Regions from separate parts of the Paenibacillus thailandensis genome, predicted to be linked through region 1. Evidence: riboswitches for the same ligand, from Rfam matches in the RefSeq annotation. Region 1 holds a riboswitch; each other region holds the start of a gene.

The links. A riboswitch is a leader RNA that binds a small molecule or an ion and turns the genes downstream of it on or off. The one in region 1 is predicted to bind cyclic di-AMP.
Region 2: linked by a shared signal. The riboswitch ahead of kdpF (K(+)-transporting ATPase subunit F) and the one ahead of ACFSW5_RS02635 (TrkH family potassium uptake protein) in region 1 are both predicted to bind cyclic di-AMP.
Region 3: linked by a shared signal. The riboswitch ahead of ACFSW5_RS20305 (ubiquitin-like domain-containing protein) and the one ahead of ACFSW5_RS02635 (TrkH family potassium uptake protein) in region 1 are both predicted to bind cyclic di-AMP.
Region 4: linked by a shared signal. The riboswitch ahead of ACFSW5_RS20640 (C40 family peptidase) and the one ahead of ACFSW5_RS02635 (TrkH family potassium uptake protein) in region 1 are both predicted to bind cyclic di-AMP.

Annotation. Positions count from the first base shown of each region.
Region 1 is NZ_JBHUMY010000001.1:585,058-590,744, forward strand. Features, by position in the region: gene sdhA (succinate dehydrogenase flavoprotein subunit) at 1-394, opposite strand, end outside; gene ACFSW5_RS02620 (succinate dehydrogenase cytochrome b558 subunit) at 434-1,105, opposite strand; gene ACFSW5_RS02625 (LysR family transcriptional regulator) at 1,329-2,225, shown strand; gene ACFSW5_RS02630 (potassium channel family protein) at 2,336-3,001, opposite strand; gene ACFSW5_RS02635 (TrkH family potassium uptake protein) at 3,015-4,367, opposite strand; cyclic di-AMP (ydaO/yuaA leader) riboswitch at 4,508-4,716, opposite strand; gene ACFSW5_RS02640 (CPBP family intramembrane glutamic endopeptidase) at 4,960-5,687, shown strand, end outside.
Region 2 is NZ_JBHUMY010000002.1:12,035-17,721, forward strand. Features, by position in the region: gene kdpB (potassium-transporting ATPase subunit KdpB) at 1-1,399, opposite strand, end outside; gene kdpA (potassium-transporting ATPase subunit KdpA) at 1,416-3,095, opposite strand; gene kdpF (K(+)-transporting ATPase subunit F) at 3,179-3,256, opposite strand; cyclic di-AMP (ydaO/yuaA leader) riboswitch at 3,521-3,715, opposite strand; cyclic di-AMP (ydaO/yuaA leader) riboswitch at 3,806-4,038, opposite strand; cyclic di-AMP (ydaO/yuaA leader) riboswitch at 4,422-4,624, shown strand; gene ACFSW5_RS03460 (hypothetical protein) at 4,629-5,324, shown strand.
Region 3 is NZ_JBHUMY010000030.1:62,466-68,152, reverse strand. Features, by position in the region: gene ACFSW5_RS20315 (HD domain-containing protein) at 1-558, shown strand, start outside; gene ACFSW5_RS20310 (TatD family hydrolase) at 661-1,428, shown strand; cyclic di-AMP (ydaO/yuaA leader) riboswitch at 1,614-1,820, shown strand; gene ACFSW5_RS20305 (ubiquitin-like domain-containing protein) at 2,060-3,187, shown strand; gene rnmV (ribonuclease M5) at 3,318-3,902, shown strand; gene rsmA (16S rRNA (adenine(1518)-N(6)/adenine(1519)-N(6))-dimethyltransferase RsmA) at 3,899-4,798, shown strand; gene yabG (sporulation peptidase YabG) at 4,884-5,687, shown strand, end outside.
Region 4 is NZ_JBHUMY010000031.1:48,193-53,879, forward strand. Features, by position in the region: gene ACFSW5_RS20630 (M1 family metallopeptidase) at 1-987, shown strand, start outside; gene ACFSW5_RS20635 (hypothetical protein) at 1,024-1,845, shown strand; cyclic di-AMP (ydaO/yuaA leader) riboswitch at 2,289-2,448, shown strand; gene ACFSW5_RS20640 (C40 family peptidase) at 2,452-2,922, shown strand; gene ACFSW5_RS20645 (GNAT family N-acetyltransferase) at 3,074-3,583, shown strand; gene ACFSW5_RS20650 (hypothetical protein) at 3,643-3,936, opposite strand; gene motA (flagellar motor stator protein MotA) at 4,115-4,921, shown strand; gene motB (flagellar motor protein MotB) at 4,899-5,687, shown strand, end outside.

The sequences.
Region 1 (5,687 bases):
CGGTCGTGGCACCGGCAAACGCGGTACGGTGATATTGCGTGCCCCCGAAACGGCGGAAATCGAGCAAACCTTCCGGCGTACGGCTGAACATGACGCCCATCCGGTCCATCAGGTTAATAATGCCCGGAGCCGCTTCGCACATCGCTTTGACCGGCGGCTGGTTCGCGAGAAAGTCTCCGCCGTATACCGTGTCGTCGAAATGCTCCCAAGGCGAATCGCCTTCGCCCTTTGTATTGACGGCGCCGTTGATGCCGCCCTGCGCGCAGACCGAGTGGGAACGCTTAACCGGAACGAGGGAGAATAAATCGACATGAACGCCTGCTTCTGCTGCTTTAATCGTGGCCATCAGCCCGGCGAGGCCTCCGCCGACGATAATGATTTTATTATTAGCCATTAGCTTTCGCTCCTTCTCTTCAAAACTAACCGATATTCACTAACCGATATTCATGAACAAGTTAGCTGCGGACGCCGCTTCCGCGAATTCTTCGCCCGTAAATGCAGTGATCGACAAAATAAACAACAGCGATACGATGACGAAGATGACCATGCAAACGTACGACGAAACGCGCTGCGCGCGCGGGCCGATCGTAATGCCCCAGCTGATCAGGAATGCCCACAGGCCGTTGGCGAAGTGGAACGTCGCCGCAAGTACGCCGATCGTGTACAGCACGATAGCGACAGGATTAGAGAAAATGCCGTGCATATGCATGCCGAGCTCTTCGTGCGTCACGTTGCCGAGCGCAACCTGGAACCGCGTATCGTAGACATGCCACAATACGAAAATGAACGTAATGATCCCGGTAATCCGCTGAAGCGTAAACGCCCAGTTGCGGCTGTATTGAAAGCGGTTGTTGTTCCAGTTGGACTGGTACGCCATGTACAAGCCGTAAACGCCGTGGAACAAGAGCGGCAGGAAGATGCCGAAAATCTCCAGAAACGTCACGAGCGGGAGACTGTTGAGAAAGCTAACCCCTTTATTAAACCCCTCCGGTCCGTCCTGGAATGCCATGTAGTTCGTGAGAGCGTGTTCAATGATGAACAGGCCAAGCGGAATCACCCCGAGCAGCGAATGGATTTTCCGAGGCAAATACGAATTTCCCTTCATAAAATCGCCTTCTCCTTTCATGTTGTGCAGCTTTTAGTTTCTCATTTTTTCCAAATAAAACTTTTCTCATTTTAACCCCGGCCCGTACCCCCGTCAACAAATATTGACACAGTTTAGCCACACTTCACATGGTACTCCTTTTATGCTTATAATGGAATTGCTTATTATTTATAATTTCTTATAACAATAAAGCATAAGGGATTCGCACAAAGGAGCCATCGCGATGCTAGACGAATTAGCCGTATTTACCGCCGTTGTCGAGCAGTCCAGCATGAACAAGGCTGCAGCCCTGCTCAACTTGTCCCAGCCCGCCTTGTCCCGCAAAATCGCCAAGCTCGAAGAAGAGCTGGGCGTAGAGCTGTTCCGCCGCATCGGCAAACGGCTGGAGCTGACGCGGGTCGGGCAGTTGACTTACGACTACGCGATTGAAATGCGCCAGCTTCATCATAAATATTTGCAAACGCTGTCGGAATATGTGAAGGCCGGCCGGACATCCGTCACGATCGGAGCGAGCCTGACGACGCTCCAGACGACGCTGCCCGATTTCATCCAATCGCTGACGCAAAGCCATCCGGAATTCGACATCAAGGCCGTGACGGGCAAAACGCACGAAATCGTGACGCTCGTCCGCGAAGGCAGAGCCGACGTCGGACTTGTCGCTTCGCGCATTGCGGATCCGCAGCTGCATTGCGTCCCGCTGTTCAACGACCATCTGCTTCTCGTGCTTCCCAAAAGCATGATGCTCATGAGCGACAAAGATCCGGTCGACATTCATGTACTGGACGGCTTGCCGATGATTTTGTTCTCGAAAGGAACGTGGTACCGGATTTTGACCGACGAGCTGTTCTCGAAGCACAACCTGCAGCCGGACGTACGGATGGAAATCGATTCGTTCGAAGCGATCCTTCGCTTGCTGCATACGTGCCGCGCCGGAACGCTGCTGCCCAAATCGTATATGCGAGAGCAGCTGCTGGCCGACAACGAGCTGCAGATCGTACCGATCCGCGAGCTGGAGGAAACGAAACGGACGACCTCGATTATTTATAACGATCCGAGCAGTCTCCATCCTTCGATCCGAGCTTGGATCAAGCAGCTGTCGCAAGGCAAGCCGCAATATTGAGAATGAATCTCATATATAATAGAAGAAACACAAAAGGACAGCCTTGCGGCTGTCCCTAGTTTCACCCAATGTATGCCAATCCATGCCGGCTGGCAGGCGTTATTTATACGCTACTTCGCTACCGCATGCTCGAATTTGTCGATCTGGTCGTTCGTCCCGATCACGACGAGGACGTCCCTCTCGCGCAGCACCTCGCCCGCCGTCGGAGCTATAATGACGCCGCTTGTTTTGTTGATCGCGACGATGCTGCAGCCGTATTTCGCCCTCGGATTGATTTCCTGCAACGATTTGCCGTCCAGTCCCCTCGGCACGGTCAGCTCCGCGATCGAATAATCGGCCGACAATTCGATATAATCCAGCAAGTTCGGCGATACAAGCTGATGCGCCACCCGAATGCCCATGTCCCGCTCCGGATAAACGACCCGGTCTACGCCCAGCTTCTCCAGCACCCGGCCGTGAAGCTCGCTGATCGCCTTGGCGACCACCTTCTTCACCCCGAGATCCTTCAGCTGTATCGTCGTCAGGATGCTGGCCTGAATGTCGTCCCCGATCGCCACTACGCCGCAATCGAAATTACGGACGCCAAGCGATCGCAGCACTTCCTCGTCCGTACATTCCGCCACGACGGCATGCGTCAGAATGTCGCTCATCTCCTGCACCGCTTCCTCGTCCTTGTCGATGCCCAGCACCTCGTAGCCCAGCTTCATGAGCTCTTTCCCCAAGCTCGAGCCGAAACGCCCAAGTCCGATAATGACATAGCCGTTCGCTTTCAACATGTGATAATTTCCCCTATCCGATCGTAATTTTGCCTTCCGGGTAACGGAAAAGCTCTTTTTCTGTTTTTGGACCAAGCGCATATGCCAGCGTTAACGGACCGAGCCGCCCCGCAAACATGGTGAACGCGATGATGATTTTGCCGATATCGGTTAATTCCGGCGTCAGGCCCAGCGACAATCCTACCGTGCCGAACGCGGACGTCACCTCGAATAAAATTTTTATAAATTGCTGATCCTCCGTCGTCGCCAGCACCATCGTCACAAGAATGACGAGGGACAGCGACAGCATCGTAATGGTCAACGCCTTGAAGATGCGGTCTTTCGCAAGCCTGTGCCGGAAAAATACGATATCTTCCCGCCCGCGGATCATCGCGATAACGGCGCCGATCAGCGTCGTAAAAGTCGTCGTCTTGATCCCGCCGCCGGTCGAACCCGGCGAAGCGCCGATAAACATAAGCATGATCGTAAAAAACACCGTCGCCTGCCGAAGCGCCGTATAGTCAAGCGTGTTGGCGCCCGCCGTCCGGGGCGTAACGGACTGGAACATCGACGCCCATATTTTGCCGCCCCAGTCGAGCGAACCCAAAGTCTTCGCATTGGAATACTCGAATATGAATATGACGATCGTTCCGACCGCAAGCAACACTCCCGTCGTCGTCAATACGACTTTGCTATGCAGCGACAGCTTTCGAAGCTTCCGATACCCGATAATGTCGGACAATACTACGAAGCCCAAGCCGCCGAGAACGATAAGACCCATGGCCGTTATATTGACGACAGGATCGCCGACGTACAGCGTCAAGCTGCGAAATTCGCCGAATATATCGAAGCCGGCGTTGTTGAAAAGTGAAATCGCATGGAAAATGCCGAAGTAAGCCGCTTTGCCCGGCGGCATGTCAAACGCGAACCGCAAAGCGAACAAGACCGCCCCGATAAGCTCGACCGCGACGGAATAGATCAGCACCTTGCGGATAAGGCGCACGATTCCTTCCATGCTGCTTTGGTTCATCGCTTCCTGCAGCAGAAGCCGCTCCCTGAGCGATATCCGTTTCTTCAGCACGAGCGCAAACAACGTTGCCATCGTCATGAAGCCAAGGCCGCCTACCTGAATGAGAACAAGCAAGATGATTTGTCCCCAGACGGAAAAATAAGTGCCCGTGTCCACTACGACAAGTCCGGTCACGCAGGTGGCGGAAGTGGCCGTAAACAAGGCGTCGATAAACGGCAGCCGCTCCCCGCTGCTCGAAGCGAACGGCTGGCTCAGCAGAACGGCGCCAAGCAAAATGATACAGGCGAAGCCGGCGACCAAAATGCGCGGCGGAGACCATTGCCCTATGCGCAAGCCGTTCCAATTCCATTTCGTCACTTTCCAATTCCTCTCTTTCATTACGGATGCCGCAAGCCGGAACGACTATTTTGAACATAAGCCCGCATCCTTCGCAAAACCGAAAAACGAATTTCCGGGCACAAAAAAAAGCACTGGACATCCAATGCTGTTCGCGAATGAGTCCTGTTCCATGCTGCCTACGAGGTTAGCTGTCGGATTCGGGCCTGGACAGGCAGCCCTATTCGGCAAAGCCGCGGCGTCAGCGCGAGACTTCGTCGAAATTCACCCCTTGCCCGTCCCCTGCATCCAAGCCGCTGCGCAGCGGCCTAAAGCGGGACGAACGGTTGGTTCCCCCGTTTTCTTTTCAGAAATTCGGCAATCGATATGATTGTTATGACGTAACTGATTATAGCTTTATTCCATGGCAAGCACAAAACGCAGATGAGCGATAATCCGGCGTTATTTGTCCAAATAAGGGCGGGAACGGCTAGCAATTGGCATTGCGCTCGCCGCGAGTCGTTATTTCTCTTTTTTGTACGGCCGCGCTGCTTTTTTGTGAAGGTTAACCATCTGTGATATTGTAATGCTAACCGGACTTTTTCGAAAAAAAGAAACCTTCAGGAGGTGAACGATGATCCACACGATTCAAGCGGGAGAGTGGAAGCGGTTCGGCTTGGCCGCCGTTCTGTGCGCCGCCGTCTTTATCGTCATCCAGCTGCTCCCGATGGCTGCCGAGATGCCGGAAGCGCCGGCAGCGCAAGTATTGGAGAAAAGCAAAGCCGAGAAGCTGGCGCTCGATTTCGCCGCCGAGCAGTTCAAGCTTCCGGCCGCGGCGGCCCATACCGTCCATCAATCCGACAGCCTGCTGTACGGCTATTTGTCCAAATCGGAGCTGCTGACGGAATACGGATCGCAATACGGTTTATTGTTCCCAACCGACACGTACCAGACGGAAATCGAACTAAACGGCGGTTACACGGCGTACGTCTATACCCACATGGAAACGGGCCGCGTCGTCGCCTGGCATGTCCTTGGCGCCGCTCCCGCCGAACCGATGGACGACGAGGAAGCGTCCAAGCTGGCGGCCGAGCGCGGACTGGCGGACGGCTCCCTTACCGGAGGAACCCCGGGCGATAACGGCGAAACCATCTATTATCCGAAAGGATATGCAATCGGCGACGCCAAGCTTGCGCTTACGATCGCTGCGGGATATTTGGACGGGACGGAAGAAGCCGTCACGGCTTACATTCCCCGGTTCGTCGTACCGGCCGGTTACGAAACGTACGTCAACGAACAACAGCAGCTCGCCGGTCAATTGTCGACTTACGGCTTCCTCTTGATGAGCGGCGTAATGTTTAT
Region 2 (5,687 bases), on a different contig from region 1:
ACATCATCGTCTTGATGCCCATGCGCCGCAGCTCCTCGAACCGCTCCTTCATGCCCGGCTTGACGGTATCCTTCAAATAAATAAAGCCGTAGATCTCGTCGTCTACCGCCACGGCAAGGGGAGTACCGCCTTCCGCAGCAATGGTATTCGCCTTCCGTTCCAAATCCGCAGGCACCGTTCCGCCTTGCTGAAGCACCCATTTGCGGACCGCATCGACGGCGCCCTTGCGCACCTTGCGGCCGTCCGCCAGGTCGATGCCGCTCATGCGGGTTTCGGCCTTAAACGGAATGAACTCTCCGCCTTCGCCAAGAGAAAGGTCGTACGTCATTCCGTTTATCTTCAAATAATCCAGTACGGAACGTCCTTCCGGCGTCTCGTCCTTCAGCGAGCTGACGGCCGCCCACCCGGCCAGCGATTCCAATCCCGCGGACCCTGCGGGAATAAACTCGCTTGCCATCCGGTTGCCGAACGTAATGGTCCCGGTTTTGTCGAGAATCATCGTATTGATGTCGCCCGCCGCTTCGACCGCCTTGCCGGACATCGCCAGCACGTTGAAGCGGGTGACCCGGTCCATGCCGGCAATCCCGATAGCCGACAGCAACCCGCCGATCGTCGTCGGAATAAGGCAGACGAGGAGCGAGATCAGAATGGGAATTTCCAGCGAGATATCCAGATACCCGGCAATCGGGCCCAGCGTGACGACAACGATCATAAAAATTAACGTCAAGCTGATCAGAAGCGTGTTCAAGGCAATTTCGTTCGGCGTTTTTTGCCGTTTCGCCCCTTCGACAAGCGAGATCATCCGGTCGATAAACGATTCGCCGGGATCCGCCGTAATGCGCACCCGGATCGAGTCGCTGACGACCCGCGTTCCTCCCGTTACGGAGCTGAAATCTCCCCCCGCTTCCTTAATAACGGGAGCGGATTCCCCGGTAATCGCCGACTCGTCGACGGAAGCAAGTCCTTGAATCACCTCGCCGTCGCCCGGAATCATTTCGCCTTCGGAGACGACGACGACATCGCCTTTGCGAAGCTCCGCAGCCGGAACGTCTTTGATTCCGCCGGGAACAACCTTTTTCGCTTGAATATCCGTTTTCGTCCGTTTCAGCGAGTCGGCTTGCGCCTTGCCTCTTCCTTCGGCGAGCGCCTCCGCGAAATTCGCGAACAATACCGTAAATAACAGAACCAAAAATACCGCAATATTAAAACCGATCCGCCCTTCCGTCCCGAAGCAGCCCGGAAACAGCACGGCGAGCAGCACCAGCAGCGTGCCGATTTCGACGACGAACATGACGGGGTTCTTCGCCATCGTCACGGGATTCAGCTTCTTGAAGCTGTCTTTGACGGCCGCTCCGGCCAATTCCGGCGTAAGCAGCTTTTGGATACGCGTATCGTTCATCGTTACCACCTCATCGTTACCATAATGTCAAATGCTCCGCGACCGGCCCAAGCGCAATCGCCGGCAGGAAGGTTAATGCGCCGATCAGGATGACCGTCCCCGCCAGCAGCCCCGTGAACAAGGCGTTGTCCGTGCGGAACGTGCCACGCGTTTCCGGGACGGGCCGCTTCCGTGCGATCGATCCGGCGACCGCCAGCATCGCGATCATCGAAATGTAGCGGCCGAACAGCATGACGAGCCCCGTGCTGATATTCCAGAACGCCGTATTGTCCGCAAGCCCTTCGAAGCCGGAGCCGTTGTTTGCCGCCGAGGACGTATATTCGTAAAGCACCTGACTGATCCCGTGGAAGCCCGGATTCGTTATCGCCGAATTGCCGGAGTCAACCGCCAGCGCCAGCGCGGTCGGCGCCAAAATAATAAACGGATGGACAAGGATAACAAGGGCGATCAGCTTCATTTCGCGCGGTTCGATCTTGCGTCCGAGTAACTCCGGCGTCCGCCCGACCATGAGGCCGCAAATAAATACGGCAAGTATCGCGTACATCAGCATGTTGACAAGCCCTACGCCTTTGCCGCCGAACACGACGTTCAGCATCATCTCCGCAAGCGGCACCAGTCCGCCGAGCGGCGTCAGCGTATCGTGCATATTGTTGACCGTGCCTGTCGCCGCCGCCGCCGTCACGGTCGTGAACAAAGCGGACTGGGCAATGCCAAAGCGGACCTCTTTCCCTTCCATGCTGCCTTCGGACGCATCCGCGCCAAGCGCGTTCAGAACGGGATTGCCGGCTTTCTCCGATAGATAAGCGGTCGCCAGAAACACGAGGAACAAAGCCATCATGGCCGAAAAGACAACCCAGCCTTGCTTGCGGTTTTTGGCGAACAGGCCGAACGTATAAGGCAATGCCGCGGGCAGCGCCCACATGGACCATATTTCGATAACGTTCGTGAGCGGATTCGGATTTTCGAACGGATGGGCAGAGTTTACCCCGAAGAAGCCGCCGCCGTTCGTGCCGAGATGCTTGATCGACTCCAGCGAAGCGACCGGCCCGATCGCGATTTGCTGGACCGCTCCTTCGAGCGTCTTCACCGTCAGCGTCGGATCAAACGTCTGCGGCACCTGAAGCGCTGCAAGGAGCAGCGTAATAACAAAAGCCAGAGGCAAAAATATGCGCGTGTGCGCTTTGACGAAATCTTCGAAAAAGTTGCCGATCGTTGTTCCTCTGCTCGTAATGCCGCGAACGAAAGCGATGGCGACGGAAAATCCGGTTGCCGCCGAAGTAAACATCATCATCGTAATGACCGCCATCTGCGAGAAATACGATAGCCCGGTTTCGCCGCTGTAATGCTGCAGGTTCGTGTTCGTGACAAAACTGATGATCGTGTTGAAGGCGAGCGTCTCTTCCACGGCGGATATTCCGCTTGGGTTAAGAGGAAGACCCGCCTGCAGCCGCAATATCAGATAACCGATCGCGACCAGCACGATGTTTGTTGCGATAAAGCTGATCGCATATCCCTTCCAGCTCATGCCGGAGCGGTGTTTAAGACCGATCAGCTTGTAGACGAATCTCTCGAACGGGCCGAACAGCCGGTCCGTCCGGTTCGGCTCGTTCGAAAATACGTGATAGACATAAGTGCCCAGCGGCTTGACGAGAAGCAGTATTAGCCCGACGACAACCGCAAGCTGCAAAATATCCATGTCTTAGCCTCCTGAAAGTTTTGTGGAGAGCGCCGCTTCCATGAAAATTTCTTCGCAACAAAATCTTGCTTCGGAAGCATCCGCTAAAATTTTTCGGGATGAAGCAGAGCATAGACGAGATAAATAAATACCAGCACCGTTACGACAGACACGATGATCACGGCCGATCCTCTCCCTCATCCCGAATGACCTTGCCGCACCAATACGCAAACAGGATGCATATTCCGAAGCATACGGCCAGCGTTAACACCATATATAAATCCATCATGGCTTTCCCTCCATCCAAACAGATTGCGGACACAAAAAAAGAAGCCTTGGGAGCAGAGGAACGTCTCCCGCGGCTTCTGCTTGACGGCAGCGCGAATCAAACTTCGCCCATGACGAAGCCGACCCCCGCCGCCTGCTGGAACGGCGCGCGTTATAGTTGCCTCTCCCGAGTACGCTTGCGAGGTTAGCTGACGGATTCGGGCGCGGAAGTCGCCCTACGCAACAAGCTTGTTTTGGAAGCTTTGTTTTGCGATTCACCCCATGGATAGGCGTTAAGCCGTTATGCAGCCGTCTGCCTATCCGATTGGTTCCCCCGCTTTTGCCGCACGGGCAAAATTAAGCGATAAAGGATTGTTTGTCATGAAATGTCGATGCCAAGATGCAAAAAGGCCACAGAGGCCTTATGACCCCTGTGACCCGTCTAAAACGTCACAAGCTTCATCATCCTCTCCCGATCGACGCTTACGAGGTTAGCTGACGGATTCGGGCGGTGAGAGTCGCCCTACGTTAGACGGAATCCATGGCTTCCGTCTAACGATTCACCCCTGCCGCACTCGGCTGTCCGACTCTCACATCGGCGCCGGCCCGGCGTTCCGCACCGTCAAGCGATTCACGCTTGCTGGGCGGTTGGTTCCCCCGTTTTCCGCATATCGCGGAAACTCAGCGATTGGAAAATGTTATCGTCTTGCATGAATCGAATCATACTCCTGCTTTCTGATGCTGTAAAGAACGCGTACGCCCCGCTGTGGATTAAAACAGCCTCCCTCCGTTCCGCTTAATCGCTTTCATTTTTATCAAGCTTCATTATTCTCCCTATTTCGCGTTATGTCTCTCTCTTACGGTATTTGTGCCGGCCGCTTATCTGTCTTTTAAGTATCGGGCATCGACCCAACTGCAAGCGCAGCCGAATAAGGATAAGCATCGATGAATATCGTGAAGAGATAACGAAGTTTTGCAGCGAAAATCGAAGAATTCGGGAAATTCCGGTCAATGTAATGCATATACAGAATAATGAACCATTTACAAAGCCGCGATTGGGGTTTAATATAAACGGCAAACGACCAAACTGCGCTGAATTTTTCGGATAACGAAAAAGCGGGGGAACCACAAGAAGCTTCTGTCGTGCTTAGGCGGATACAGAAGTTTCGTTAGAAGGCAACGGGTATTGCCTTTGGGGTGAATCGCTTGGCATTAGCCAGGCATAGGGCGTCTCTCTAGCCCGAATCCGACAGCTAACCTCGTAAGCGAACGAAGGAGAGAAGAAATATGTTTTTACCGGCGGAATCCCTTATTGAACGTCTGCCCGGCGCTTTGACGGCAGATTTGCCGTTCGCGGCGGAGCTTCGCATGAAACGGATCGAATTGTTTGTCATTCCGGCGATCGGCGTCGATATGCCCGGCTACCGCGTTTGCATGCGTTTGACAACGGCGTACGGGTACGGTTGGAGCGAAACGTTTATCGAGAAGAAGGAGAAGCCTTCGGATTGGGTTCAGTGGAGCAGCAACCTCGTTCATTGCATAAACGGCGGGGAGGAATGGGACGAAACGGCTCATCCGCTGGACCAAAGGCTGCGGCAAATGCTTCACGCCGCCGCGGAAAGCGTCGGCGCCGGCTTCAGCGCGGCCGCTGCGAGCGAGACTGACGGCGGGAACGACAGCCCCGCCTTCGCGGAAACGGCAAGCTTGGTCGAGGCGTCCTCCGCGGCTTCGACAGATTCCCCGGCAGCGGTGCGCTCCGGCAAGCTTGGGGAGAGCAGCGCATTGAACGAGACCGGTTCCGCGGAAGCCCGCGCCGGATACATTCCATCCGTCCTTCAGGACGACCCGGTCTCCGGCGCTTATCGTCTAGCCGGCGTTCGGCCAGCCATCCCGATCGACGCCAAGCGCGAGCAGGCACTGAGCAGGCAAACGGAGGACCTCGCCTTATTGGCTCGCTCCGAATGCTACATTTCGCTTTTTTAATTGTTAAGCGTCAACAATAAACGTTCCGTGCCGGAAGGTCGCCTTGTTGCTATAATCGAGATATCGGGACTTGCTCGGTCATTCGGGTTACGTACAATACATCATCGAACAGCGGCGCAAGGCGGGGCTCCCCGAGCTCGAAGGGGTCGACGAAGCCTGGCCGTGAGACGGTTTGCGGGCCACCGGTTCCGCTCGCCGTCATGCCCGAACCCACGTTCCTTTCCTACTGCGAAAGCCTCGGATGATAAACTGCCGATCGTACAGAACTGCCCGGACGAAATCGCCCTTCGGGTGACTTAGCATGCTAGCCGGCGGTTTCATGGCGGACCGTGCAGTCCGCCGTGAAAGCCGCTTTCGGCTGCT
Region 3 (5,687 bases), on a different contig from region 1:
GAAACGGGTTATTCGTTCCAATATATGCCGAAGCCGCTTCAAGCTTTATTGGAAGGAACGATTGACGTTCCTTCCTATTTGAAGCTGGACGAGTCGCTTGTCCAAACGGCCTTCGGGGAGTGGGCGGAGGAGGACGACGATCTGCTCCGCGATTTGTGCGACCGGTTCTTGAACCGCCGGCTTTATAAATACATAACGCTGGACAACCCGGATGAAAAGCTTCTGAACGAAATCGAGGAGCAGTGGCGCATGATCGGGCTCCATCCGGATTATCATATGGAAATCGATTTTCCGTACGACCAGCCTTACGACGTATACCGACCGGACACTAAAAAAGGCGAAAAAGAAGAAAAAACGCCGATCCTGCTCCTGGACGAACAAGACCATTTGAACGAAATTTCGCGTAAATCGGACATCGTGCGCTCGATAACCGGGCTTCACCAAGGGCAATATCATCTGTATTACCCGGAGGAGCCGCTTCTGAGGGCTGCCGGCCGGCTGCCGGCAGGCATTCGGGAATTGTTCAAATTGGACGCCCGTCAAGCGGAAAGATTTTAATAACCGCTTATGCAGCCTCACCCGGGAAACCAATCATTTCCCGTGTAGTTATTAAGGAAAAACAACTATATATAGGAAGATCATACAGGAGGAAACAACAATATGTTATTTGACACGCATGCCCATCTCGACTCTTCAAAATTCGACAACGATCGCAGCGAAGTCATTAAACGGGCACGCGAAGCGGGCGTCGAGCTGATCGTGAACATCGGCTTTAACCGCGAGACGATTCCGTCGACGATCGCTTTGGCCGAACAATACGATTTCATCTACGCGGCCGTCGGCTGGCATCCGGTCGATACGATCGATATGCAGCCGGGGGACTTGGAATGGATCGAGCGGTTGTCCGCGCATCCGAAAGTTGTCGCGATCGGTGAAATCGGGCTGGATTATCATTGGGATACGTCGCCGAAGGAGCTGCAGCAGCAAAAGTTCAGAGAGCAGATTGCGCTGGCGAAAAAAGTCAAAAAACCGATCGTCATCCATAACCGCGACGCCCATGAAGACGTGGTCCGCATCCTGAAAGAGGAGCACGCCTCCGAAGTCGGCGGAATCATGCACTGCTTCTCCGGGAGCTGGGAGACGGCCAAGCTGTGCCTCGACATGAATTTTTATATTTCATTTGGCGGACCGGTAACGTTCAAGAACGCCCGGGTTCCGAAAGAGGTGCTTGCCAAGGTGCCGCTTGACCGGTTGTTGATCGAAACGGATTGCCCGTATTTGGCCCCTCATCCATTTAGAGGAAAGAGAAATGAGACTTCCTATGTCGCTCTTGTGGCCGAGGCAGCGGCCGAAATTACCGGCAAAACGGTGGAGGAAATCGGCCGGATTACGACTGAAAATGGAAAAAAATGTTTCAGACTATTGTGAAAAACGCTCAAAAAAGAAGCAGGAATGTGAAAGGGAGCGAAAAAACTAATTTTTGTCGCTTAAATCGCTCATATTTTCTGGAAATATCCGAATAAATCGCTTATAGCGACTTTTAAAGCTTCTTTACAATCGGCATCGGATGAAGGTATGATTCATTTCAGAACTTAAAAATGATTTGTATCGGATTTCCAGTAACGCTTAATCTCCGAACGGAGAACGGGGGAACCAGGCGATAAGCGATCGGCTGTCACGGAGCGAGGCAGACGCTTAGAGTCATTGATTTCATCTTGGGGTGAATTTCGCCAAGGCCGCCATGAGCGGCTGACCGCGAATAGGGCAGCTCTCTTGCCCAAACCCGACAGCTAACCTCGTAAGCGCAATAGAGAGCGATCAACCTCGTGCATCCATTTTCCATGTGTTTTTTCGGGAAGCCACGAAACAGATCCTCTGTCGAAGGCTTCTTTTTATTTTGAAGCCGGGAGGGCCGGGCTGTCGGCAGGCGACGCTGCCGGGCGGCAATGGATGAGAAGAGAATACTGGATATGCGTGCTGCCGCACGCCATATTTCAATAGTCGCGCTAATGAATCATGCGTAACACTAGCGGCGGGACTATGAAGGAGGACCGAAGAAATGGGCGACGTAAGACACACCCATGGGCAACGATCATCCAGCATGTCTTTCGCATGGCGATGGAAGCATGAAAACTTTCGTTTGATTTTATTGAGTGCCATTATCTCGATCGCTATGACTTTCATGTTTTTGGTATTGTTGTACGGAACGACTGAAAAAAGCGTATCCCTGGTAGTAAACGGGCAGGAGACGGTCGTCAAGACCAAGAAGTGGGCTCTGCAAGACCTGCTGGAGGAAAAGTCCATCACGATAGGCCCGTATGACGAGGTGTCCGTTCCGCTGAATGCCGGCATTAAGGACGGAGACCGGATCGAAATCAATCATGCGGTGAAGCTTACCGTGAAGGCGGACGGAAAGCTGCAGACGTTATACACAACGAAGGAAACAGTGGGCGAAGCGATTGACGAATTAAATATTAAGATTCGCGAATCCGACAAGGTCACGCCGGCGCTTACGGCTCCGTTAACCGGAGTTTCGAGCGTGACGGTGGTCCGGGTCGACACCCATGTGTCGCAAGCGGAGCGAAGCGTGCCGTTTACGATTATCAAGAAAGAAGACCCTACGCTGGAGAAGGGCAAAGAGAAGCTGGTGCAAAGCGGCCAGGAAGGCGTCGTCGTCGAGCAGATCGAAAAGGTCTACGAAGACGGCCAGCTCGTTTCCAAAAAAATTGTCAGCAAAGTGGTCGAGCAACCCGCAGTCAACAAGATCGTAGCGGTCGGCACCAAAAAAACGACCCCTAACGTCACCACGCTCGCCGCAACGTCCGTTACGAAGGGCGGCGTGACGTTCAAGCCGAAAAAAGTGCTGAACAACGTAACGTTGACCGCGTATACGGCCGATACGGAGTCGACCGGCAAAGACGAAAGCCATCCGCAATACGGCATTACGGCATCCGGCACGAAGGTGGAAGAAGGCCGGACCATCGCGGTAGATCCGGATGTCATTCCGCTTGGCTGGTGGGTCTATATCGAGGGAATCGGTTTCCGCAGAGCGGAGGATACCGGTGGCGCCATTACGGGCAACAAAATCGACATTTATTTCGACAGCTCTTCCTATGCGGTCAAATTCGGGAAAAAGAAGGGTTACACCGTCTATGTGCTTGGCCCGACGAAACCTTCGGCCAGCTAAGAAGAAGCCGTATTTATTAAACGACAACAGTTCGTTGAGTGTTGCAATGTAATTATGATTTAAATTATGCCATGATAAGAAGAGGCAATGCCTCTTCTTTTTGTATTGCTGCGAAGAAAGGATGAACCGGGTGATTAAAGAAGTGATTGTCGTAGAGGGCAAGGACGACACGGCCGCCATTAAGCGCGCCGTGGAAGCGGACACGATCGAAACGAACGGTTCGGCGATCGGAGAGGACGTGCTGCGCCGGATCAAGCTTGCGCAGGAGAGACGGGGCGTTATTTTGTTCACCGATCCCGATCACGCCGGCGAGAGGATCCGCAAAATCGTCGCGCAGCGCGTGCCGGGCTGCAAGCATGCCTTTCTGCCGCAGGAGAAAGCGGAGCATAAAGGGGATATCGGCATCGAGAACGCATCGCCGGAATCGATCCGCGAAGCGCTTGCCCATGTGCGGACCGAAGCGGCTCCCGGGGAAAAAAGCGAAATTACTTGGGAAGACTTAATGGATGCCGGCCTTATCGTCCATCCGGAAGCCGCCGAGCGGAGACTGAAGATGGGCAAGCTGCTCGGCATCGGATACGCGAACGGCAAGCAGTTTTATAAGCGCTGCACCAGCTTTCGCATAACGAAGCAAGAGTTTGTCGCCGCCTATCGCGCGATGGAAGCGGAACGGACGGGAAACAACGAGGACGAGAACGGGAGTGAAGGCCAATGAGCGAATCGGTGCGCGCCAAAAGATCGGAAGACGTCGGAACGCCGAGGCGAACGAAAGAAATTATTGCGAAATACGGCTTTTCGTTCAAGAAAAGCTTGGGACAGAACTTTCTGATCGACCAGAACATTTTGAATAAAATCGTGGATGCGGCCGAGCTTGACGAAACGAAAGGAGCCCTCGAGATCGGCCCGGGCATCGGAGCGCTCACGGAGCAGCTCGCGGAGGCGGCGGGCAAGGTGACGGCCGTCGAAATCGACAATCGGCTTATTCCGATTTTGAACGATATTTTCGCGGAGAAGAACAACGTTCAAGTTGTGCACGGCGATGTGCTGAAGCTGGATTTGCGCAAGCTGTTCGACGAGCAATTCGCCGGCGTAGCGGGCATAAGCGTCGTGGCGAATTTGCCGTATTACGTCACGACGCCGATCCTCATGAAGCTGCTCGAGGAGCGGCTGCCGCTGGAGCATATCGTCGTCATGATTCAGAAGGAAGTGGCCGAGCGGATGGCCGCGAAGCCCGGCGGCAAAGATTACGGCAGCCTCAGCGTGGCCGTCCAATACTATTGCGAGCCGAAGCTTGTATGCACCGTTCCGCATACCGTCTTTATTCCGCAGCCGAACGTCGATTCGGCGGTTATTAAGCTGACGCTGCGGGACAAGCCGCCCGTAGACGTTCCCGACGAAGAACACTTCTTCCGCGTCGTTCAGGCCAGCTTCGCGCAGCGCCGCAAGACGCTGGCGAACAATTTGACGGCGATGGCCGGCAAGGAGCGCCGCGAGGCGGTGCTGCAGCTGCTGACGCGCTGCGGCATCGAGCCTTCGCGCCGGGGAGAGACGCTTTCGCTGGAGGAATTCGCCCGCATCAGCCGCGCTATGCTGGAGGAAGGCTGGAGCTGACGGAAGGCGCGGGACTCCCGTTCTCAAGTCGTTCGCACCATTCCGTGCGTCTGCCCATAGGATAGACGTAAGAGGTGATGAACCGATGAATCCAGGGGACCTGGTCGTCCGCAAGTCGTACGGGGGCGATGTATTATTTCGGATTGAAGACTTAAGCTCAGACTTGGCCATATTGAAAGGCACCGACTACCGCCTTCTTGCGGACGCGCCGGTGCAAGACCTGTCTATTGTCCGGGATCCGGAATCGACGATTGCCGCACAGCAGGTTCGAGTCAAAATGAACGATACGATCAAGCGCCGGCAGAAGGAGCAGCAAGCGTCCATATCCGGCAGAATGCCTTCCGCGCCTGCCAATCAGGCGTTCTTCGAAGTGCCCGGCAAGGTGCTGCATTTGGACGGAGACAGCAACTATTTGCGCAAAAGCATGCAGCTTTACACAACCATGCGCGTCCCCGCCCACGGCATCCATGTCCACGAGTCCCGAATGGCGGACATCCTGCTCCGCCTCCTTCCGGAAATACAGCCCGATATCGTGGTGATAACGGGCCATGACGGCGTCTTGAAAAACCGCCAAGGTCAAGATTTGTACAGCCTCAGCAGCTACAAAAATTCGCAAAACTTCGTAAACGCGGTGCATGTGGCCAGACAGTACGAAAAAAACCGCGACGGCCTGATCGTCATCGCCGGCGCCTGCCAGTCGCATTTCGAAGCGCTTCTGCAAAGCGGATCGAACTTTGCCAGCTCGCCGGCGCGCATTTTGATCCATGCGCTCGACCCGGTTTACATCGCAATTAAAGCCAGCTATACGTCGATCCGCGATCCGATCAATCTGTCCGATGTCATACACGGAACAATCAGCGGCGTCGACGGCGTCGGAGGCATCGAGACG
Region 4 (5,687 bases), on a different contig from region 1:
GACCGCTACATGCATGCGGCCAAATCGTCCTTGACCAAATACGCCCAATGGTACGGCGAATATCCTTATACGACGCTGTCGGTCGTCGTGCCGCCGGCAGGAGCCGGAGGCGCGGGCGGAATGGAATACCCGACGCTCGTAACTGCGCTGGCCGCGGACAAAGCGTCCCCGGGCTACGAGCTGGAGCGTACGGTCGTGCACGAGATCGGGCATCAATACTGGTACGGCATGGTCGCTTCCAACGAATTCGAAGAAGCGTGGCTGGACGAAGGCTTCACGTCGTACGCCGAGGACAAAGTGATGGAGACGGTCTACGGGCTCATCCCGAATTTGCCGCTGGAAGCCAGCTATATCACCGACCCGGAGCCGCTCAAGCAAGTGTCCTGGTCGTACCGGAGCAGCGATCAATACGCGGAAAACGTATATTTGCGGGCCAAGCTTGTCCTCCTCGGCATCGAAAAAATCGCCGGCGAGAGAGGCATGCAAAAAATATTGCGAACGTACTTCCAAAAATACAAATTCAAGCATCCGTCCACCGGCGATTTTCAGCGCGTCGTCGAGCAGGTTACGAAAGACAGCTGGAATCCATACTTCAGCTCCTACGTCTACGGCCGGCGCATGGCCGACTATTCGGTCGAATCGATCAAGGTCCGCCCGGTCGAGCAGGACGGCAAGAAGATGTATGAATCGTCGGTCCTTGTCCGGAACAACGGGGGCATCGGACGGGCGGTCCCGATCGTGCTGCAATTCAAAGACGGCACGACGATGCCGAAAATATGGGACGGCGAGGATACGCATGTCCAATACGATGTCGTGTCCGAATCGCCGCTCGCTTGGGCCGTTGTCGATCCGAACCATACGAACGTGCTCGACAATAAGCATATTAACAATTTTATGCTGGCGGAGGTTGCCGATCCCGCGCGGATCAGATGGAGCCTTGGCGCCGTCAAGCTCATTGAAAGCATTATTCGCGCCTTCAGCTGGTAAAACGCCTTATATTTCAAGAAGGAGGCTCTTGCAGGCATGAGGAGCTATATGAAGCAAGGATGGCGCATCGCCGTCAAGCACATGTACGTCATCGTCTTATTGTTCTTATACCAGCTGATTTGGGGATTTTTCCTGTACCGTTACGTAGAATCGGCGGTCACGCCTCTCCTCCGGCGCTGGCCGGCGGCCGCTCCCAACGATTACGCCGTTTCGATCTTTCTGTCGGAAGCGCAGTTCCAGCTGGTGAAAACCTCGCTCGCCACGCCTTATCTGTGGCTTCTCGGCGGCCTGCTCGCCGCGCGCATGCTGCTTACGCCGCTCTTTAACGCCGGGCTTCTCTATTCGATCCATCATGCCCGGGACGACGGAGGAACCCGCTTCTTCGAAGGCATCCACCGCTCCTGGCGCACGGTCGGCTTGCTTTATTTGGCGCAAATGGCGCTTACGGCCGCCCCCGCCTTATGGCTCGCGCCCAAAGCGGCGCAAGCGTTCCGGAGCAGCGGCTCGATCGCGGAAATCGCGAGCCAGCTTGCGCCCGGCGCGGCGGGATGGCTGCTGTGGAGCGTGGCGCTCCATTTGCTGTCGCTGGCGATGCAATTCGGCGTCGTATCCGGCGCAGGCGCATTCCAGGCGCTAGGCACGGCGCTTCGCCGCCTTCTGCCCTACGCCGCGCTGACGGTTGCCATGTGGGGCATCTCGCTGATGACCGGCCTGCTCGCAACCTTCGTGTCGCTGCTCTGGGTCGGTTTGTTCGCCCTTATATTGCATCAGGGATATTCCTTCATCCGGACGCTGCTGAAGGTATGGACCTTGGCCGCTCAATACGAAAGCCTGCATCCCCAGCCCGTTCAATCCTAACCGTTCACCCCCGGCGTTCGTCAGCCTTCCCGCTCCCGATCATCCTGTCCGCTATTTTATGAGAACATTTTAATATTTTCGTGAGAAGCGCCCTTTTTCGGCAGAAAGAGGGCGTTTCTTCGTTGCGCCTGGCTTTCCGTGTCAAATCCGGGGGCATACATCCGTCCCGAATCTCATAAAACATTAAACAATAAAGCAGCCGGCCAGCTAGCTTTTAAGCGAAACCCCTTGTCCTTGCAGGCTTCGCGGCGTTTGCGCGGCTTTGGCCTGCCATCGTGCATCGCGCTTCAACCTCGGCTTCAATCGGGCGAAACATTCGATATATTTCCGAATAATATGGACAAATCCGATTTTTTCAGTCAAAAGATAACATGAGAATTATTAAAAATACGCTCAGAAAGAAGGAGATGTTGGTAAAAAAACGAATAATTACTCTCAGATTGTTTAAAAAAACGCCAAAATTCCGTTTACGGAATACGGGGGAACCACTTTGGGTGAATTGATTTCGATGCGGCCTGACTGTATGGCATTGCGTCTTGGGAATCATAGGGAACCTTCAACCGAACCCCACAGCTAACCTCGTCGGCACCGGAAGGAGTTTCATCATTGAAGAAAGTGACAGCATTGCTTTTCGGGCTTGCTTTGCTGCTGACGTTCCAGACGACCAGCATTTTCGCAAGCTCCAAGATGGACGGCTACATCGCCGACGTCATCGGCTCTCCGTATAAGAGCGGAGGCACTACGGCGAAAGGATTCGACTGCTCCGGGTTCACGACCTTCATCTTCGACAAGATGGGCATCGAACTTCCTCGCACGTCCGCTTCGCAAGCCGAAGCAGGCACGAAAGTCGACAAGAGCGACCTGATCGCGGGCGATCTCGTGTTCTTCAACACGAACGGACGCGGCATTTCCCATGTCGGCATTTACGTCGGAGACGGCAAGTTTGCCCACGCCTCTTCCAGCAAGGGCGTAACGATCAGCAAACTGAGCGATTCTTACTACAAGACTCGTTATGTAACCGCTCGCCGTATCTTGAGCGAAGAAGCTTTCCAAACCTACGCTACCGACGCGAAATAAGGCCCGTCTCTTCGCTTTCCGGCGACAGAACGACGCGCCTAACAGCATAAGCCGCAAAGAAGCTGTCGTTCCGGCAGCCTTTGCGGCTTATGCTGTTTATTCGGCACGGATATATTATAATCAAACCCCGGCGTTGCGAGGTGATACGAACATGAACGGCCCGGTTCGAACCGCAGACCGGCAGCTGCTGCTGGTTCCCATGGAACGGGAGCATGCGGAGCAAATATGCCGATGGAGATATGAACCGCTCTACGACTTCTACCGTTGGCCCGCTTGGGAGCGAATGGAACGCGAAGGAATCGAGTTCGGCGATCCCGCTTTGCGCGAAGCCCAGTACAGGTCCGTGCTGGACGGCCGCGGCGAGCTGATTGGCTTCGCCCAGTTATTCCCGATGGCCGGCGTCACGAGGCTTGGCATGGGCCTTCGGCCCGACCGTTGCGGTCAAGGAAAAGGCCCGCTGCTGGCCGCACTCCTGGCCGAGGAGGCGCTGCGCCGCCATCCCGAGCACGAGATCGATCTTGAAGTGCTCGCCTGGAATACGAGAGCGATCCGCGCTTACGAGAAAGCCGGGTTCGCCGTAACCGACACTTATGTGCGCCGGGCGCCGCAGGGAGAAGCGGAATTTCATTGCATGGTGTACCACCCGCCTCTGCGAAGGTAGCGTGCTGCCTTCCGGGCCAACCGGCCGGTCTTCCCTATTGCGGGACCGTTACCGACGGTTCAGATGAGGCGAACGACCCGGTGCACGTTGTCGCCTTGCGTCACCTCGATAATATGAAGCTTCGGATGGTAGGTGACAAGCCCGTCGCCTACCGCGATCGATGGCTCTTCGCCGAGGCCGTAGAACACATCGTCCGCGAGCGCTTCCATCACCTCTTTCCGCTCGGACGACCCGAGCGCTTCCCATTCTTCCTGCTCCATATCGAAGAACGTAAAGCTTCGGGTAATCGTGCTTACCGCCTCCGTCAAGTCCTTCAAAATATCCGAATACTCTCTTGCGTGTCTAACGCCCATCCTTCACTCCGCCTTTACCGTAAATTCATAATCCTCTCTTACCATTGTAACGCATTTGACGAATTTTAACGCCCTTCCTCCCGTTTTCCTTTCGCTGCTCTAATCTCGCGCCTTGTACATGACGATATATAAAAGAAGTAGTGGATGTCGAAATTTTAGAGGCCAAACGGGGTGTATTATGGAAAAATCAACAATTATCGGTATCGTATTGGGATTAGCGGCGCTTCTGGGCGGCATGGTGCTTAAAGGAGCCGGTCTGGAAAATCTGATCAACCCTGCCGCTTTCGTTATTATTATAGTGGGAACCGCCGCTTCTTTGTTCGTGGCATTCCCCATGTCGGAGCTGAAAAATTTCCCGAAGCTGCTCAAAATCGCGTTTTCGAATCAGCAGCTGATCTCCCGCGAGGAGCTTATCGCCAAGTTTATGGAATGGGCGTCCATTACGCGTCGCGAAGGCCTTCTTGCATTGGAGGCGAAAGTGGACGACATTGAGGATCCGTTCCTGAAAAACGGCATGCGCATGATCATCGACGGCAACGATCAGGACTTTGTCCGCGACGTGCTGCTTGAAGATATCGCCGCGACGGAGAACCGGCACAAAGCCGGCGCGCTGATCTTCTCCCAGGCGGGGATGTACGCCCCGACGCTCGGGGTATTGGGCGCCGTCGTCGGCTTGATCGCCGCGCTCGGGGATATGAGCAGCATGGATCATCTGTCCCATGCGATCGCGGCCGCCTTCATTGCGACGCTGCTTGGTATTTTTACCGGCTACGTGCTGTGGCATCCGCTGTCGAACAAGCTGAAGCGCATTTCCAAGAAGGAAATCGAATTGCGGCTTATGATGGTGGAAGGGCTGCTGTCCATCCAATCCGGCGTATCGACGATCGCCATCAGCCAGAAGCTTACGGTCTATCTGACGCCGACCGAACGCGAGAAGATGCGGGAGAAGGAGGAAGCGACATTTGAGCAAAAAGCACAGGCATGAGGAACATGAAGAGCATCAGGACGAATCGTGGCTCTTGCCTTATTCCGACCTGCTGACGCTTCTCCTTGCTCTATTCATCGTGTTGTATGCCATGAGCTCCGTGGACGCGAAGAAATTCGAAGAAATGAGTCAGGCGTTCAAGATGACCTTCAATCAAGGGAACGGCATATTGGAGAATACCGCGGTAATCCGGACCGGCGAAGATCCGGACAATATCAAAGAGAACGACAAGGACGAAGCGGCGGAGAAAGAGCGCGAAGCGTTGATGAAGCAGGAGCAGGAGGATCTCGAGAAGCTGAAGAAGCAGATCGACCAATATATCGCGTCTCACGGGCTGTCGGCGGAGCTCGAGACGAAGCTGAATCAATCGCAGCTGATGATTACGATCAGCGACAACGCATTGTTCTCTTCGGGCAGCGCCGAAGTGAAGCCGGAATCGAAGGAGCTTGCGAACGCGATCTCGGCCATGCTGCAAAATTACACCGATTATGAAATCGTCGTATCGGGTCATACCGACAATCAGCCGATTGCGACCAGCGAGTTCAAATCGAACTGGGATTTAAGCTCGTCGCGCGCAATCCGGTTCATGGACATTTTGCTGCAGAACAACAAGCTGAAGCCGGAGAGGTTCAGCGCCATCGGCTACGGCGAATACCGGCCGGTCGCCACGAACGATACGGCCGAAGGCCGCTCCAAAAACCGCCGCGTCGAGGTATCGATATTGCGGAAATATACCGATCCGAACAACACGCAGCAAATTTCGGCA